DNA from 4 places in the Rhizobium sp. BK512 genome. Region 2 is predicted to be linked to each of the others. Evidence: riboswitches for the same ligand, from Rfam matches in the RefSeq annotation. Region 2 holds a riboswitch; each other region holds the start of a gene.
The links. Region 2 has a riboswitch for cobalamin ahead of bluB (5,6-dimethylbenzimidazole synthase). Riboswitches for the same ligand answer to the same signal wherever they lie in the genome.
Positions count from the first base shown of each region.

Region 1: linked by a shared signal. The riboswitch ahead of FHX06_RS01195 (ABC transporter substrate-binding protein) and the one ahead of bluB (5,6-dimethylbenzimidazole synthase) in region 2 are both predicted to bind cobalamin.
Region 3: linked by a shared signal. The riboswitch ahead of cobU (bifunctional adenosylcobinamide kinase/adenosylcobinamide-phosphate guanylyltransferase) and the one ahead of bluB (5,6-dimethylbenzimidazole synthase) in region 2 are both predicted to bind cobalamin.
Region 4: linked by a shared signal. The riboswitch ahead of nrdH (glutaredoxin-like protein NrdH) and the one ahead of bluB (5,6-dimethylbenzimidazole synthase) in region 2 are both predicted to bind cobalamin.

Region 1 covers NZ_JACIAS010000001.1:223,931-228,509, forward strand. The annotation lists gene FHX06_RS01185 (NAD(P)-dependent alcohol dehydrogenase) at 1-172, opposite strand, end outside; gene FHX06_RS01190 (metallochaperone AztD) at 477-1,709, shown strand; cobalamin riboswitch at 1,767-2,017, shown strand; gene FHX06_RS01195 (ABC transporter substrate-binding protein) at 2,188-3,204, shown strand; gene FHX06_RS01200 (iron chelate uptake ABC transporter family permease subunit) at 3,216-4,241, shown strand; gene FHX06_RS01205 (ABC transporter ATP-binding protein) at 4,238-4,579, shown strand, end outside.
Region 2 covers NZ_JACIAS010000002.1:467,821-472,399, forward strand. The annotation lists gene FHX06_RS08265 (3-deoxy-7-phosphoheptulonate synthase) at 1-73, opposite strand, end outside; gene FHX06_RS08270 (MFS transporter) at 315-1,739, opposite strand; cobalamin riboswitch at 1,893-2,085, shown strand; gene bluB (5,6-dimethylbenzimidazole synthase) at 2,127-2,828, shown strand; gene FHX06_RS08280 (MFS transporter) at 2,846-4,390, opposite strand; gene FHX06_RS08285 (LysR family transcriptional regulator) at 4,531-4,579, shown strand, end outside.
Region 3 covers NZ_JACIAS010000001.1:383,964-388,542, forward strand. The annotation lists gene cobN (cobaltochelatase subunit CobN) at 1-536, opposite strand, end outside; gene cobW (cobalamin biosynthesis protein CobW) at 540-1,592, opposite strand; gene cobU (bifunctional adenosylcobinamide kinase/adenosylcobinamide-phosphate guanylyltransferase) at 1,597-2,106, opposite strand; cobalamin riboswitch at 2,328-2,719, opposite strand; gene FHX06_RS02030 (chloride channel protein) at 2,927-4,579, shown strand, end outside.
Region 4 covers NZ_JACIAS010000010.1:299,348-303,926, reverse strand. The annotation lists gene metE (5-methyltetrahydropteroyltriglutamate--homocysteine S-methyltransferase) at 1-1,830, shown strand, start outside; cobalamin riboswitch at 2,007-2,234, shown strand; gene nrdH (glutaredoxin-like protein NrdH) at 2,497-2,718, shown strand; gene nrdI (class Ib ribonucleoside-diphosphate reductase assembly flavoprotein NrdI) at 2,732-3,133, shown strand; gene nrdE (class 1b ribonucleoside-diphosphate reductase subunit alpha) at 3,112-4,579, shown strand, end outside.

The DNA.
Region 1 (4,579 bases), on a different contig from region 2:
CCGGATAGGCCGAAAAGCCCCAGTCGTTGCGGGCCATGTGCAGGTCCGTATGGCAGACGCCGCAATAGAGAATATCGATCGCCACGTCCTCTGGACGCAGGTCCCGGCGGTCGAAAGAGAAAGGTTGCAACGGCGTGTTCGCATCGGTTGCGGCAAATGCTGATGTTCTCAATGGCTTATCCCTTGCAAGGCTGTTGAAAGCTGACGGACACCGGAAGCTGTGCCGGATGGGATATAGCGTCGATGGATTATCCGGATTAGACGAGGAATGCGGGAAAGGCTTGTGAGCTAGGCTCAGCAAACGCTTATCGATGGCCTGCGTCATACACCGCTATCCGGTCATGATGAAAAGCCGGCCAGACATCGAACAAGGCCGGCGCCCTGAATTTCTCAAAAATTCGACAGCCGCGACTGGACAAGGCAAATGTAACTTTATAACAACAGGGATGTAATGTTATTACATTAAAGGAGATTTCATGGCCCGGCACCTTTTCGCTATCTTCGCAGTCGCCACTGCGCTCACATCCGCCACCTTGCCATCGGCTTCCCGCGCCGAGGAGGAACAGCAGGAGAGTTGGCGGCTTTTCGTGGCTGATCACAGCCTGCCGGTCGTCCACGCCATCGATCTTGCGAGCGGCAGACAGATCGGCCGCTTCGATCTCAAGGGTTATGCCGCCCTGTCGCTGAGCGACACCGGGCGCACGGTCTTTGCCGTCCAGGGCGAAGAGAATGTCGTTCATGCCATCGATACCGGCATTGCCCTTTCCGATCATGGAGAGCATCGCGATCTCGAGGTGGCGCCGCCGAAGCTGATCGGCGCGACGATAAAGGGCGAGAAGCCGGGCCATGTGGTGACGCATGGCGATGACGTGGCGATTTTCTACGACCGGACCGACCGCTTCGATCTCTTGAAGGAGAGCAGCCTGCTGCAGGAAAAGCCGGAGCCGAAAGCTGTCAACACCATCGCCGCCCATCACGGCGTCGCTGTGCCGATGGGCAATCACCTGCTGGTCTCCGTGCCGAACATGCAGGCGCCGGTCAAGGAGGGCGAACTGCCGCCACGCCTGGGCCTGCGGGTGCTCGACCGGGATGGCCGGCAGATCGGCGATGTCGCGCCCTGCACCGGCCTGCATGGCGAGGCAACCTCCGCCCGCCTCGTCGCCTTCGGTTGCGAGGAAGGCGTGCTCATCGCCCGCCCCAGCGGCGCGGAAGGCCCGAGCGTGGAAATGCTCGCCTATGGCGCATCGCTGCCGCGGGGCAAGGTCTCGACGCTGCTCGGCGGCCGCTCGATGCAGTTCTTCCTCGGCAATTACGGAGAGGACAAGCTGGCGCTGATCGATCCTGATAATACGGACGCACCCTATCGCATCATCGACCTTCCAACGCGTCGCGTCGATTTTGTGCTCGATCCGGCAAAGTTTCAGAATGCCTATATCCTCACCGAAGATGGCAGGCTGCATCTGCTCGATACAGTCAAGGGCGAGATCGTCAGATCGGAAACCGTGACCGAGCCCTACAGCAAGGATGGTCATTGGCGCGATCCGCGTCCGCGGCTGGCCGTTGCCGGCGATGATATCGCCATCACCGATCCCCGTCACAGCTTGATTCGCCTCGTCAGCACGCAGACGCTGAAGGAGGTGCGTACGATCCCCGTCGAGGGCCAGCCCTTCGCGCTTGTCGCCGCCGGCGGCTCGGGCGCCAGTCACTAAGGCGGCCTCGGACCCGACACACTTCGCATTCCGGCGCTTGACGTCGCCCATGGCGGCGTCATAGATCGAGGCGACGGTTCCCCGAAGAGAACTCCGAGGGGAATAATAGGGAACACGGTGAGGACGACCCAAGAGGGACCGAGACCGTGGCTGCCCCCGCAACTGTAAGCGGATTGTCGATCTCGGGGTTGATCGCTTCAGCGATCATGCCCTCGGCCTCAGGGCCGTGCCACTGCGATTTCGCGGGAAGGCAGATGACCGGCACATATTCGCGAGCCAGGAGACCTGCCGTCGATCACGATCCAATCAAGCCGGGCGGGGATGCCCGGACAAGGAGCAGACATGATTGACGAGACCCCTCCCCACCTGCCGCCATCCATCCGTCTCGATTGGACGATCCGCCGCTAGCCTCCCGCTCGCTGGCCATCGTTCGCGCGCCGGCATCCGCTAGCCCTTTTCCTTTGATCGAGAGTTTTCCATGCGACAGCTTCTGAAGAGCTTTTCCCTCGCGCTCGGGCTGGCCGGCTTTGCTGCGCCCGCACTTGCCGCCACCCAATATCCCCTCACCCTCACCAATTGCGGCCAGCAGGTCACCTTCGAAAAGGCACCGGCCAAGATCGTCTCGATCGGCCAGGGCATGACCGAAGTGCTGTTCTCGCTCGGCCTTGCCGACAAGATTGCCGGCACGGCCGTCTGGGTCGGCCCGGTTCTGCCGCAATATGCCGATGTCAACAGCAGGATCAAACGGCTGGCCGACAATGACCCGAGCTTCGAATCCGTCGTCGGCGCGGAGCCCGATCTGGTGGCTGCCGAATTCGAATGGCATGTCGGCACGCAAGGCTCCGTCGGCAAGCGCGAGCAGTTTGGGGATCTCGGCATCAACACCTATGTCGCGCCGGCCGATTGCGTCGCCAAGATCAATACCGACGGCGGCGATGGCGTGCGCAAGGAACTGTTCACGATGGACCTGATCTATCAGGAAATCGCCGAACTCTCCGAGATCTTCGACGTGAAAGACCGCGGCGATGCTGTCATCGCCGACCTGAAGAAGCGGGAGGCCGCGGCCGTTGCCTCTGTTGCCGGTGCTGCGGCAAAGAACCTGCCGGTCGTCTTCTGGTTCTCCAGCAAGGAAGTGAAAGGCGATGCCTTCATCGCCGGCAAGAACAGCGCGCCAGCCTATATCCTGAAGACGCTCGGGGCGAAGAACGTCGTCACGACGGAAGAGGAATGGCCCCTCGTCGGCTGGGAAACGATTTCGCAGGCCAATCCCGCCGTCATCGTCATCGCCACCATGGACCGCCGCCGCTATGCCGCCGATGATCCCAAGGTGAAGGTGGATTTCCTGGAAAACGATCCGGTTACGAAAGAGCTCGATGCCGTCAGGAACAAGCGCTTCATCATGATGGACGCGCAGTCGATGAACCCGACGATCAGAACCATCGACGGCATCGAGACGCTGGCAAAGGGCATCCAGTCCTTCGGTCTGGCCCAGTGAGCCAGGCTGCCTTGCCACAGAGGAAATGGTGGGCGCTTGCCACGCTCACCATCGCCGCCCTCCTCCTGCTCGGTATCATGATCAGTCTCGCCGTATCGATCGGCGAGATATCAATCCCGCTCGCCACCACGGCAGAAGCGGTTTCCAACCGCCTCTTCGGCACGGCATTCGAGCTCAGCCGCATCCATCAGGGCATCGTCTGGGATTACCGCCTCAGCCGCGCGCTGGCGGCGGCCAGTGCCGGCGCATCGCTGGCAGTGTGCGGCACGGTGCTGCAGGCGCTGCTGCGCAATCCGCTTGCCGAACCCTATGTGCTCGGAATTTCAGCCGGCGCCTCCACCGGCGCGGTCTGCGTCATGATATCAGGTCTCGGCTATGGCGTGCTCAGTCTCTCCGGCGGTGCCTTCATCGGCGCCGTCGTCGCCTTTCTGCTGGTCGGCATCCTGGCGGCCGGTGCTGGCGGCACCAGCGAGCGCATCATTCTCTGCGGCGTGGCGGGCTCGCAGCTCTTCAATGCGCTGACCTCCTATATCGTCACGACCTCGGCCAATGCCGAACAGGCGCGTGGCGTGCTCTTCTGGCTCTTGGGGTCGCTTTCCGGCGTGCGCTGGCCGGATGTCTATCTTTCCGTGCCGGTCGCACTGACAGGCTTTGTCGTCTGCCTTGCCCATGTGCGTGCGCTCGATGCCTTCGCCTTTGGCACGGATGCCGCAGCCTCCCTCGGCATCGCCGTGCGCCGCGTACAGTTCACCCTGCTCGGCGTGACAGCGGCGATGACGGCAGGCGTCGTCAGCATTGTGGGCTCAATCGGCTTCGTCGGCCTCGTCATTCCCCATGCCGCCCGCTTTCTCGTCGGCCCCGCACATGGCCGCCTGCTGCCGGCGACAGCGCTCGGCGGGGCGATCTTCATGGTCGGCGCCGACATCGTCTCACGCATCATCATTCCGCAGCAGATCCTGCCGATCGGCGTCGTCACCGCGCTCTTCGGCGCTCCGGCCTTCGCCATCATCCTCTATCGCGTGCGGAGAAGCGCATGACCATCACCGTCGACAAGGTCACCTATGCCGCCGGCAATACCGTCATCGTCAACGGCGTCAGCATATCAGTCGAAAAGGGCAAGGTGCTCGGCCTGCTCGGGCCGAACGGCTCCGGCAAATCCAGCCTGCTGCGCCTGATCTGCCGGCTGCGGCAGGTCAGATCCGGCGTCATCCGCCTCGGCGACGATGATGTCTCCGGCCTTTCGCGCGCCGCCCTTGCCCGCCGCATAGCCTTCGTCGAGCAGCAGACGACGACGGATACGCAGCTCACCGTGCGCGATATCGTCCGCCTCGGCCGCACGCCGCATCGCGGCCTCCTCTCCTCCTGGGCACCTGAT
Region 2 (4,579 bases):
CCTTGATAATATCGGCAGGCTTGGTCAGCGGGGTGATCTCGACGATGCGCAGATCATCAATAGTGTCAGTCACGGTATGCTCTCCTGTTTGGTCATACCGTGGCGGAACAAAAAAGCCGCCAGGTTGACTAGCGGCTGTTCGGGTGTGTCGTCGCGTTAGTTTCGGTTACGCACAGACCCGCATCCGCTGGAAGCAGCGGTACGAATAAAATCGCGATGCGTAAACGGACGAAATCGACATGCCGCCTATGTAGACATGCGAATTGGAATTGTCACGTGGATTCTGTGAGGAAAAATGACAGGCCTGTGAAGTTTTATCGGCTTTCGGCCATTGCCTCTCTCTGGGCATCTTCCGGCGCAGCCGCTTCGGCATGTCCATGCTTGCCGCGGCGTGTCGTCATGTCATCGCCTGCATTGGCGGGCAGGCGCAGGAAAGTGATGCAGGCGAGTGAGGAAATCCCTGCCACGATGAAGAAGGCGATATGGAAATCGGTGACCGTAAGTTGGCCGCCGTGGAAGCTGGCGGACACTTCCAGGATCGTCCCTGCGACTGCAACACCCATGGCCATGGAGATGCGCTGCGCCACGGCATTGATGGCCGTCGCCTGACTGCTGTCGGCCTCGTCGACATCCCCGAAGGCCATGGCGTTGACACCCGAGAAGGCCATGGAGCGCAGCAGTCCGCCGACGAGAAGAGAGCCCATGATGAGATAGATCGGCGTTTGAGCAGTGAAGAGGCCGTTCACACCGAGGAAGATTGCGGCAAGGAAGGTAGTGAGCGCGATGACGTTGCGGAAGCCGAAGGCGTTATAGGTGCGGGTTGCGGCGAATTTCGAACCCATGGAGCCGAGTGCGCTGACGAAGGTGACAGAGCCAGACTGCAGCGGTGTCAGGCCGAAACCGAGCTGCAGCATCAACGGCATGAGGAAGGGCAGCGCGCCGAGCCCCATGCGGAAATTCGAGGCGCCGAGGATCGCCGCCCGAAACATCGGGTAGCGGAACATTTTCGGATCAAGCAACGGATGCGGCGTGCGCCTGGCATGGACGAAATACAGGATGCCGGAGAGGACGCCGACCGCGACTGTGACATAGCCGTAGATGACGGGAACGGCGGGCAGGCTGATGACGGATATGCCGAAGACGAAGCCGGCAAAGCCGATCCCGGACAGGAAGAAACCCGGAAAATCCATCGGCTTCGGGCTGCGCGGCTCAATTGCCGGCAGGAAGCGGGTGACCAGCGCAATGCCGATAATGCCGATCGGCACATTGATCCAGAAGATCCAGTGCCAGCTGAGATAGGTCGTCAGGAAGCCGCCGATCGGCGGGCCCATGATCGGGCCGATAAGAGCGGGTATGGTGAGCCACGCCATGGCATTCACCAGCTGGTGACGTGGCGTGCCGCGCACCAGAAGCAGCCGTCCGACCGGCGTCATCATCGAGCCGCCGGCGCCCTGGATGAGCCGGGAAATGACGAAGGCTGCGATGGAATTGGAAAAGGCGCAGGCGATCGAACCGGCCATGAAAACGGAGATTGCCAGACGGAAAATGTTGCGCGCGCCGAAGCGATCCGACATCCAGCCGCTGATCGGAATGAAGATCGCAAGCGCCACAAGGTAGCTGGTTACCGCAAGCTTCAGCGCGATCGGCGAAGTGCCGATATCGGCCGCTATAGCCGGCAGGCTGGTGGCGATCACGGTCGAATCCATCTGTTCCATGAACAGGGCGACCGCAAGGATCATCGGCGTTAAGCGGGACACGGGCAACCGGGATGCAAGGAGAAGGGATTCGACGCCAATGGCGCCGCTCGGATCAGGGTCTCGTTCTAGGCCAGCATTTTCAACCTGTCCACGAAATGAATGTCGCATGTGGCTTGCGGCCATGCCCTTTCCGCGCCATAGATCGCCCTGTCAGGTGCCCGCTGTCACCAGCGGGAGAATCGGGAATCCGGTGGAAGACCGGAACGTGCCCAACGCTGTAAGGCTGACGCTCGCCGTTCAAACTACGCCACTGGCCTTGCGGCCGGGAAGGCAGCGGCGAAGCGAAGGACGCCGAGTCAGAAGACCGGCCTGGCAAGATAGACCCAACCCGCGCGGACGGCGGGCGGTTGCGTTGTTGGGGATTTGACGATGCGACCCATTGATGATGCCGTTTGTCCGGCATCCAGCTTTTCTGCGGCCGAACGCGAGGCCGTCTATCACGCGATCATGACGCGGCGCGACGTGCGCAGCCAGTTCCTGCCCGATCCCTTGCCGGACGATCTGGTGACGCGGCTTTTGACGGCGGCGCACCACGCGCCTTCGGTCGGTTTCATGCAGCCGTGGAATTTCATTCTGGTGAAAAGCGCCGAGGTGAGGGCGCGCGTGCGCGATGCGTTCCTCGGGGCGAATGAGGAAGCGGCCCGCATGTTCAACGGCGAGCGGCAGGAAAAGTATCGTTCACTGAAGCTCGAAGGCATTGTCCAGGCGCCGCTCGGCATCTGCGTGACCTGCGATCCCACCCGCAGCGGCAGCGTCGTGCTGGGACGCACGCATAATCCGCGCATGGACAGCTATTCCACCGTCTGCGCCATCCAGAACCTGTGGCTCGCGGCCCGTGCCGAAGGCGTCGGCATCGGCTGGGTCAGCATCTTTCGCGAGGGCGACCTCAAGGAGATACTTGGCATTCCCGATCATATCGAAGTGGTCGCCTGGCTCTGCGCCGGCTTCGTCGACCGGCTCTACGAGGAGCCGGAACTGGCGGTCAAAGGCTGGCGGCAGCGGGTGGCGCTGGAAGAGCTGGTTTTCCATGACGGCTGGGGGCAGGTGGAAGGCGAGGCAGCGCCGGTTTGAGCCGGCGCGGGTGTGCTTCACTCGGCCGGCTGGGTGCTGCAATCCTTGGGGCAGGCCGGTGTTCTCCAATGGCCAAAGGTGAGGAAGCTCGCAGCAGCGAGAATCCAGACGCCGATCGCTCCATAGAGCATGACACCGCCGAAGCCTGCGACCAGCGCATCATGCACCGTCTCGGCGGGAATATCAGGCAGGGCGGCGATGCTGCCGGCGGAGATCCGTTCGGCAAGCAGGCGCAGATCGCCTGCGTCCATCGAGTTCGGCAAGGCGCTCTTCAGATGGGAGAGCACACCACTGAACAGGATGAAGCCCATGACTGCGATGTTGATCGCGAGCGAGATCATCCGGGCGCTCATGTCGATGCCGGAGGCCATGCCGGCGCGGTCGCTGGATACCGCACCGGTTGTCGTGTTGGTGACCGGGGTATTGGTGAAGCCAAGCCCGATGCCGGCAAGCAGCGCGCCGGGCAGCATCGTCAGCCAGCTTGGCGCGGCGGCGGCGCTGCCTGACTTCATCAGCAGGAAGCCGAGCCCGATGGTGAAAAGGCCGCCGGGAATGATGATACCCGGCCGGTAGCGCAGCATAAGCTGCTCGGCAAGCGGCGGCACGACCAGCGTCGGCAGCGTATAGGCCAGCAAGGCGATGCCGGCGGCCACACTGCCGTAACCGAGGCCGGCTTCATACCAGATCGGCAAATAGATCATGAAAGGCCAGAAGCTGATATTCATGGCGGCCGAACCGACAATGGCGCCCGAGAAGGTGCGGATGCGGAACACCGAGGCATCGAACATCGGTCGCGGGTTCAGCTTTTCGGCAACGACGAAGGCGACGAGGCTTGCGGCACCAAGTCCGATAATGCCAAGCGCAGCCGGGCTCGCAAAACCGAGAGCAGGCCCCTGGGTGATGAAGAAGGCAAGGCAGAAGACCGCCAGCGAAAGGGTAGCGATGCCGGCGATATCGAGCCGTCCGGCTGCAGGATCACGCGATTCCTGAATTCCCGTCAGCGCGAGAGCGATTGTCACAGCCGCCAGCACGGCATGGATGAGGAATACCCATTGCCATCCGGCCACCGCCACGATGCCGACGCCGACGATCGGGCCGAAGCCCAGGCCGATGCCGAAAATGATGCCCCACCAGCCGAAGGCGATACTACGGGCGCGGCCCTCTTGGAATTGATGGGAGAGCACGGCTACCTGGCAGATCAGCATGAAGCCGCCGCTCATTCCCTGCAGAAAACGAGCAACGATCAGCAGCGAAACATCCTGCGCGAGGCCGGCAATCAGCGAGGTGAGGCCGAAGACGGCAATGCCGATCAGGAAGACGCGCTTGCGGCCGTAGCGGTCGGCCAGTGTGCCTGCGGCCATCAGCACCGTCGTAACGGCGATCGTATAGGCGTTCATGATCCATTGCAGGGCACTGAAATCGGCGTGAAGCACTTTTTCCAAAGTGGGCAGGATTGCCGGCACGCTCGATATTTCGAGGCCGAACATCAGCGAGGAGAGACAGGCAGCCAGCAGGGCAATGATGCCCCGCGCACGAGGGGATGAATGGGAATCAGGGGGCATGTTTTGGCCTTTCGACGTTGAGGCGCACAACGTGACATCCGCTGTGGTCCATTTGCGTCAGCATAGGCGGGACTTGATCATTACAGAATTGGATGATTACATATTTCAGACACAACAAATTCGAATGATTGGTTTCAACCATGCTCGATGTCGATTCCGTTCAGGCCTTCGTGGCGATCGCCGACAACA
Region 3 (4,579 bases), on a different contig from region 2:
CACCAGATCCCGGCCTTCATCAGCGGCACAGCCGGCGCCGGCTTCTCCTCTCCCGAGAGCATCGCCGCCGCATAGGCCAGAAAGCCCCGTGCATTGGCATCCCCGCCCTCGATCAGATAGGCCCAGAGCGCATTCAGATCATCCAGCGCCACATTGGAAAACGGCGTCAGCCCGGCATCCGGCTTCGAATCCCCCGGCAGCACCGCAATCAGCGCACCGCTGCGCGCCGCGATCGCATGCAGCGCCTCCAGCGCATAGTGGAAATAGCTCGCCCCGCCGAGCGCCCGCACGATGATCAGCTTCGCATGCCGCGCCGTCCGCTCCACATAGGCATCGACCGACATCGGGTGCTTCAGGCTCATCAGGCTCGCAAGCCTCAGCGAATAGCCTCCTTCTCTGCCGCTATGGGCCGCGGCAATCGCCGCAAGCTCGGTATCGGCAGCGGACAGGAACAGGATATCGCCGGGCGACTGGCCGAGGTCGATCGCCTCGTCCCCGTAGCTGATCGTCCCCTGTTGAGCGAGAAGCAGATGCATTGTTTACCCTCGGACGAGCGCTTCGATCGCCTTGCGCACTGCGTCCTGATCCATCTCGTGCAGACCGATGACGACGAGACGCGTATTGCGGGCCTCACCCGGCGCCCAGGCACGGTCGAAATACTGGTCGATGCGGGCACCCACGGCCTGTAGCTGCAGGCGCATCGGCTTGCCGGAGACATCGATGAAGCCCTTCAGGCGCAGCACGTCATGCTCGGCGATGATGCCCTTCAGCTTCTCGACGAAACCTGCCGTATCCGAGACAGCGCCGAGTTCGACGACGAAACTGTCGAATTCATCGTGGTCGTGCGGCTCGCCATCCTCATGCTCCAGCTCGTGATGGGACTTGCGGTTGACGATATCGTCTTCCGTGCCGATGCCGAGGCCGAGCAGCACGCTTGCCGGCACCTCGCCGTTCTTCGCTTCGATCATGACAGGCTTGCGGGCAATGCGCGAGGCGACTTCGCTCTTCACGCGGCCAAGCCCGTCCGCGTCGATCAAATCGGTCTTGTTGAGCACGATCAGGTCGGCGCAGGTCAGCTGATCCTCGAAAAGTTCCTCGATCGGGCTTTCATGATCGAGCGATTCATCCTCGACACGGCGCGCATCGACGGCATCGTGGTCATCGGCAAAACGACCGGCAGCAACGGCCGCACTATCGACCACGGTGATGACGCCATCGACGGTGACTTCGCTGCGGATATCCGGCCAGTTGAAGGCGGCGACGAGCGGCTGCGGCAGGGCAAGGCCCGAGGTTTCGATGACGATATGGTCAGGGCGCTGGTCGCGCTCCAGAAGCTTGGTCATGGTCGGAATGAAATCGTCGGCAACGGTGCAGCAGATGCAGCCATTGGTGAGCTCGATGATGTCGTCCTCGGTGCAGTTTTCCGCACCGCAGCCCTTCAGCACGTCACCATCGACGCCGAGATCGCCGAACTCGTTGATGATCAGCGCGATCTTCTTGCCGCCGGCATTGGTGAGCAGGTTGCGGATCATCGTCGTCTTGCCGGCGCCGAGAAAGCCGGTGATGACGGTTGCGGGGATTTTCTGCTGCATGGAACTAACCCTTCATTTTCAGCGGCAGACCCGCTGCGATAAAATAAACATCCTCGGCCGAAGCCGCGATCATCTGGTGCAGCCGGCCTGCATGGTCGCGAAATTCCCGCGCCATGCGGTTCTCGGGCACGATGCCGAGGCCGACTTCATTGGAAACGATGACGAGCCGCGCCTTAGCATGAGGCAGAAAGCCAGCAAGGGCGGCAGACTGGGCGGCGATATCGCGCCCCTCCATCATCAGATTGGTGAGCCACAGCGTCAGGCAATCGACGAGGATGGCCCTGCCCTCCGCGTCGATGGCGGTCAGGCGCTCGGTGAGATCGAGCGGTTCCTCATGCGTCGTCCAGGAGGGGCCGCGATCGGCCCTGTGCTGGTCGATGCGCGCCTGCATCTCGTCGTCCCAGGCGCGGCCGGTGGCGATGTAATGGCGCTCGAGACCGCTCGTGGCAATAAGATTTTCGGCGAAGCGGGATTTGCCGGAGCGAGCGCCGCCGAGGATGAAGGTGGTGGTCATGACAGCACCGTCCGTTGAGGATGGGCACGGCCTTCGCCGCACCCCTCATTCCTGTGCTTGTCACAGGAATCAGGGAAGAGAAAACGGCCTGCGCCAGAAGCTCATCACAGAGGGGCGGCGGAACACCGCGCCCATATCGCACCACCAGAGGCAGCGCTGAATAACATCCTTCAGCCAAGACAACCTCCGTGCTGGCAGCGGGCAAAGCGCCCAAATTGGGCATTATGCCCGGCACGGATAGCAGGTCTCCTGGCTCGCAGTTATCGGCCGCGACAGGGGCGACCGCTCGGTCGCCCCTTATCGTGCCAGCGGATCCGCCTCGCCTTCCCGGCTGCATCTCGTGAAAAGGCGGACGATTCGTAGAATTAGAGGCGTCCTGCCCCGGCTGATCACGATGCATTTCCAGTGGCTTTTCCGGCACTTGTCCGCCTTGCCCGCTTGCAGAATGCAAGACTGTCGGCGCCGCAATCCAAATGCCGGATGGAAGACCCTGACTGCTCTACAGTCGCGGGGTCGGCTGTGATGAAGGCGCCCGGCTTGGGTCCGCCCCGTCACATTCCCTTTTAATCCGGAAGGCGTTTGCCGATCCGGAACCATCCATTATGTGGATTCATGGTTAGGCGCGTGCAACCCCCATGTCAATTGCCGCGCAACGTCCCGCTCATGTTCATCTCGACTTACACTACCGATATTATCGTCTTTAATCAAAGGCTTACGTCACAAAAACTTTACGGCCCGGCCGGTTTTTTGCCGCAATTGCCGCTCATGCGGATGCCGGCTCCGCCCTTGACCCCTATTCTTGCCGCCTAATTTCCCCATGATGCTCTCCCGAATGCACATTCGCCGCCTCGGCCCTCTAGGCACCGCCTTCGATCCGGGGCGCCTGCGCGCGCTCATTCGCCACAGCGAAATGGGCATGGTCTTTGCCGGCGCGCTTGTCGGCATCGTATCGGGGCTTGCGGTCTCAGCCATGAGCTATGCCTCGGAAGAGATGCACAGCCTGATCTTCGGCATAGACGGCACGACGAGGCTCAGCGCCTCGCAGATCGACAGCAAGTTTCTGCTGATGTCGGCCCCGGTAGCCGGCGGCATGCTTCTCGGGCTCTTGCTCTTCATTCTCGCCAAATGGCGCAAAAAGCCGATGGTCGACCCGATCGAGGCCAATGCGCTGCATGGCGGCCGCCTGTCGCTGACGGACAGCATCCTTGTCGCGATCCAGAACCTCGTTTCCAACGGCTTCGGCGCATCCGTCGGCCTGGAAGCCGGTTATACGCAGCTTGCGGCCGGCATCGCCTCGAAATTCGGCCTGAAGCTGCAGCTGCGCCGCGCGGACCTGCGTGTGCTCGTCGGCTGCGGCGCAGCCGGCGCCATCGCCGCCGCCTTCAATGCGCCGCTGACCGGCGCCTTCTACGCCTTCGAGCTTATCATCGGCACCTACACCATTATGTCGCTGACGCCTGTCGTCGTCTCAGCGCTTGTCGCAACTCTTGTTGCGCGCCTTCTTGCTGGCAGCGATTTCATCATCGATGTCGGCAGTTTCGGCGCTGTACAGCCGGCAGACTACGTGCCGGCCATTGCGCTCGGCGCCTTCTGCGCCGGCGTAGGCATCCTCATCATGCAGGGCGTCTCCTTCGTAGAGGAATTGGCGCGCAAGAGCGCCATCGCGCTGCCCTTCCGCCCGGCGCTCGGCGGCATCGTCGTCGGCCTGCTGGCGCTGGTCTCGCCGCAGGTGCTGGCCGCCGGCCACGGCGCGCTGCATCTGAACCTCTCCCACGAGATCACGATCCCCGCGCTGATCGGTCTCTTCCTTCTGAAGTCGGTGGCATCCGCCGTCTCCATCGGCTCCGGCTTCAGGGGCGGCCTGTTCTTCGCCTCGCTTTTCATGGGCGCGCTGCTCGGCAAGCTCTTTGCCTATTCCGCCCCCTATTTCGCCGATGCGACGCTGACGCCCGTGATCTATGCCGTGGTCGGCATGAGCTCGCTCGCCGTCGCCGTCATTGGCGGGCCGCTGACCATGACCTTCCTGGCGCTGGAGATCACCGGCGACTTTCCGATCACCGCACTGGTGCTCGCAGCCGTCATCACCTCCTCGCTCGTGGTGCGCACGACCTTCGGCTACTCCTTCGCCACATGGCGCTTTCACTTGCGCGGCGAAAGCATCCGCAGCGCCCATGATGTCGGCTGGATCCGCAATCTCACCGTCGACAAGCTGATGCGTTCAGACGTGAAGACCGCAAGACTCGGAATAACGCTGGACGCATTCAGGGAGGCTTTCCCCATCGGCTCGACGCAGCGTGTCATCCTCGTCGATGAGGGCGACAAATATGCCGGCCTCGTGCTCGTGCCGGAAATCTACGCAAACCCCACCAGCGCGCAGGACGAAGCCCAGAATCTCGGTGATTTCATCCGCTATAAGAACGATTTCCTGCAGCCGCAGATGAATGCCAAACAGGCGGCCGCGATCTTCGACAAG
Region 4 (4,579 bases), on a different contig from region 2:
GGAATCCACACACGGCCAGTCATCCTCGGCCCTGTCACCTTCCTGAAACTCGCCAAGGGAACCGAGGAAGGTTTTGCACCGATCAGCCTGCTTGAACGCCTGTTGCCTGTTTACGCGAGGGTGCTTGCGGAACTGAGCGCTGCCGGTGCCGACTGGGTGCAGATCGACGAACCGTGCCTGGTGCTGGATCTCTCAGGAGAAGAGCAGGCAGCGCTGAAGCATGCCTATCGTGCGCTGCACGAGCTGGTGCCGAACCTCAAGATCATGCTCGCCACCTATTTCGGCAATATAGGCGATAACCTGCCGACGGCGCTCGCATTGCCGGTTTCCGGCCTGCATGTCGATCTCGTTCGTGCTCCGCAGCAGATCGATGCCCTTCTCAAGACGTCCCCCGATTTGACGCTGTCGCTCGGCATCATCGACGGACGCAATATCTGGAGGGCGGACCTTGCCGCGATCCTGAAAAAGATCGAGCCACTGGTTCAGCGCTTCGGCGCGGATCGGCTGCAGATCGCGCCATCCTGCTCGCTGCTGCATGTGCCGATCGACCTGGATCTGGAAACCGGACTGGATGAGGAACTGACGTCGTGGCTCGCTTTCGCCACCCAGAAACTCGATGAACTCTCTGCCCTCGGCAGTCCCGGCGGGGCTTATCAAGTAATTGCTGCAGCCTCTCAGGCCGTTGCCTCTCGAGCGGCTTCTCCACGTGTGCATGATCTCAAAGTTAGGCAGCGGGTCGCGGCAATCGATGAGACGATGATGACGCGGAGCAGCGGTTTTGCCGAGCGGACCAGCCTGCAGGAGCGCAAGCTTTGCCTGCCGCTCTTCCCGACAACGACGATCGGCTCCTTCCCGCAGACATCCAATGTGCGCAAGTCCCGCTCGGCCTTCGCAAAGGGTACGATCAGCGAGGCGGACTACGATGCGTTCCTGAAAAAGGAGACCGAAGCGGCGATCCGTTGGCAGGAGGAAATCGGTCTCGACGTGCTCGTCCACGGGGAATTCGAGCGCAACGACATGGTGCAGTATTTCGGTGAGCAGCTTTCCGGTTTCGCCTTTACGCAACATGCCTGGGTGCAGAGCTACGGTTCACGCTATGTCCGCCCGCCTATCATCTTCGGCGATGTCTCTCGGCCGAAGCCGATGACAGTCGAGTGGTGGCGCTACGCGCAGTCGCTGACGGACAAGCCGGTCAAGGGAATGCTGACCGGGCCGGTGACGATCCTCAACTGGTCCTTCGTGCGTGATGATCTTTCTCGCGCGGATGTCAGCCGGCAGATCGCTCTGGCGATCCGCGACGAAGTGATCGATCTCGAAAAGGCGGGTGCTGCGATGATCCAGATCGACGAGGCCGCTCTCCGTGAGGGTCTGCCATTGCGCAAGGCCGACTGGAAGACCTATCTCGACTGGGCGGTCGAGAGTTTTCGCCTTTGCGCATCCGGTGTTTCCGACGAGACGCAGATCCATACGCATATGTGCTATTCGGAGTTCAACCAGATCATCGATGCCATCGCCGCGATGGATGCCGATGTGATCTCGATCGAGACTTCACGATCGAAGATGGAACTGCTGGAGGCTTTCCGCAGCTACAAATATCCGAACGAGATCGGCCCCGGCGTCTACGACATCCATTCGCCCCGCGTTCCCGAGGTCGCCGAGATGACGGAGCTCCTGACGCTGGCGCGGAAGCGTCTGACGGACGGACAGCTATGGATCAATCCGGATTGCGGATTGAAGACACGCAAGTGGGAAGAGGTTCGCCCGGCACTCGTCAACATGGTTGCCGCCGCTCGGCAGTTGCGTAATGCCGCACCGCCGACACGCGCCTGAGCGCCTAATCGATTCCTGGAGAGCCGGCTATGGGCCGGCTCTTTCCGACGCGGCCTTCTCTACAGGCTGCTTTCGTTAACCATTCATTAACCACGTTTTTCACAGGAATGCAGCGATTTCAAACATGCCGTAACGCGATGCGCAAACCATCCGTTGACGCAAACCGGGATTCGAGTACTATATCTAGTGTTCAAGGTTCCTTCGATTCGTGAGGGTCGGGGGCTAAGATGGGAATACGGTGCGTCTCGCCATGACGGCGCGACAAAGCCGGAGCTGCCCCCGCAACTGTAAGCGGCGAGCAACTGTCCGATTTCAGGTCACTGAGGCATGAAGCTTTGGGAAGGCTGGGGGCAGGGTGCTTCGACCCGCGAGCCAGGAGACCTGCCTTGAACGAGGTATCCACGGGCGGGGTGTCCGGAAGGTCGCGTATACGCAGGCGGATCAAATCCGCGCCTGTTGCGCTGCCCCCGAATGTCCGCTGAACACTTCGGGATTGAAGTCATGTTGAAAGCATTAAAACCGCCGCCCGCGCAGATCGTGCGGGGGAGAGTGTTCGGCGTGTAAAGCGCCAACTTTGTCAGATCAATACCAAGCATTCCCTCGGACGCCGCAAGGCGCCCGATCCTAGTTCTGCGTCTGGAATCCATTGACATCACGAGGAACATGATGAGCGTTACCGTTTACAGCAAGCCTGCCTGCGTACAGTGCACCGCTACCTACCGCGCCCTCGACCGTTTGGGCGTCGACTACCAGATCATCGATATCTCCGAGGATGCCGACGCGCTCGATCGCGTGCGCGGCATGGGCTACATGCAGGTTCCGGTCGTCGTTGCCGGCGAGAACCACTGGGCGGGCTTCCGTCCCGACATGATCAGCGCGCTCTCCTGACCGGAGAAAAGCGGTGGGCCTGATCGTCTATTATTCCAGCCGGTCCGAAAATACCCATCGTTTCGTCGAGAGGCTGGGACTGCGCGCGGCGCGCATTCCCGCTGGCGCTGAAGACATCCACATTCGCGAACCCTATGTGCTGATCTCGCCCACCTATTGCGGGGACGGCGGCAAAGGGGCCGTGCCCAAGCAGGTAATCCGTTTCCTCAATGATGCGGAAAACCGCTCCAACATCCGCGGCGTGATTGCTGCGGGCAACAGCAATTTCGGCGAGACCTACGGGCTTGCCGGCGACGTAATCTCGCAAAAATGCCAGGTACCTTACCTCTACCGGTTCGAGCTCCTGGGGACTGCCGAGGATGTCGCCAATGTCAAAGACGGGATGGGACGATTTTGGACACGGGGACAAATCTGACGCGGGATGCGGGCGTCAAGCCGCTCAAGGCCGTGGAAGCGCTGGATTATCACGCGCTGAACGCGATGCTGAACCTCTATGATGATGAGGGCAAGATCCAGCTCGACAAGGACCGCATGGCGGCCAAGCAGTATTTCCTGCAGCATGTGAACCAGAACACGGTGTTCTTCCATAATCTCCGGGAGAAGCTCGATTATCTGGTAACTGAAGGCTATTACGAGCAGGAAGTGCTCGACCAGTATTCCTTCAATTTCGTCCGCGACCTGTTCGACGAAGCCTATGCCAAGAAGTTCCGGTTCCCGACCTTCCTCGGCGCCTTCAAATATTACACCAGCTACACGCTGAAGACTTTCGACGGAAAGCGCTACCTGGAGCGCTATGAAGATCGTATCTGCATGGTGGCGCTCGCGCTCGCCAGAGGCAATGAACAGCTTGCCCGCGATCTGATGGAAGAGATCATCTCCGGCCGTTTCCAGCCGGCAACGCCAACCTTCCTCAATGCCGGCAAGAAGCAGCGTGGCGAACTCGTCTCCTGCTTCCTGCTGCGTGTCGAAGACAATATGGAATCGATCGGTCGCTCCATCAATTCGGCGCTGCAGCTGTCCAAGCGTGGCGGAGGCGTTGCGCTGTCCTTGACGAACATCCGCGAGGCCGGTGCGCCGATCAAGCAGATCGAAAACCAGTCTTCCGGCATCATCCCCGTCATGAAGCTGCTCGAAGACTCGTTCTCCTACGCCAACCAGCTTGGTGCGCGGCAGGGGGCAGGTGCCGTCTATCTCAATGCGCACCACCCCGATATCATGCGCTTCCTCGATACCAAGCGCGAAAATGCCGATGAGAAGATCCGCATCAAGACGCTATCGCTCGGCGTCGTCGTGCCTGACATCACCTTCGACCTCGCCAAGAACAATGAGGATATGTACCTCTTCTCGCCCTATGACGTGGAGCGGGTCTATGGCGTCCCCTTCACCGAGATATCGGTGACTGAAAAGTATCGCGAGATGGTGGCGGATGCCCGTATCACCAAGAAGAAGATCAAGGCCCGCGAATTCTTCCAGGTGATCGCCGAAATACAGTTCGAGAGCGGCTATCCCTACATCATGTTCGAAGACACGGTGAACCGCGCAAACCCGATCGCCGGCCGCATCAGCATGAGCAACCTCTGCTCGGAAATCCTACAGGTGAGCGAGGCCAGCGAATTCAACGACGACCTTTCCTACAAGACGATGGGCAAGGATATTTCCTGCAATCTCGGCTCGCTGAATATCGCCATGGCGATGGATTCATCCGATTTCGGCAAGACGATCGAAACCTCGATCCGCGCGCTGACGGCCGTTTCCGACATGAGCCATATCTCTTCGGTGCCTTCGATCGAGAAGGGCAATGACGACAGCCATGCGATCGGCTTGGGACAGATGAACCTGCATGGCTATCTTGCCCGCGAGC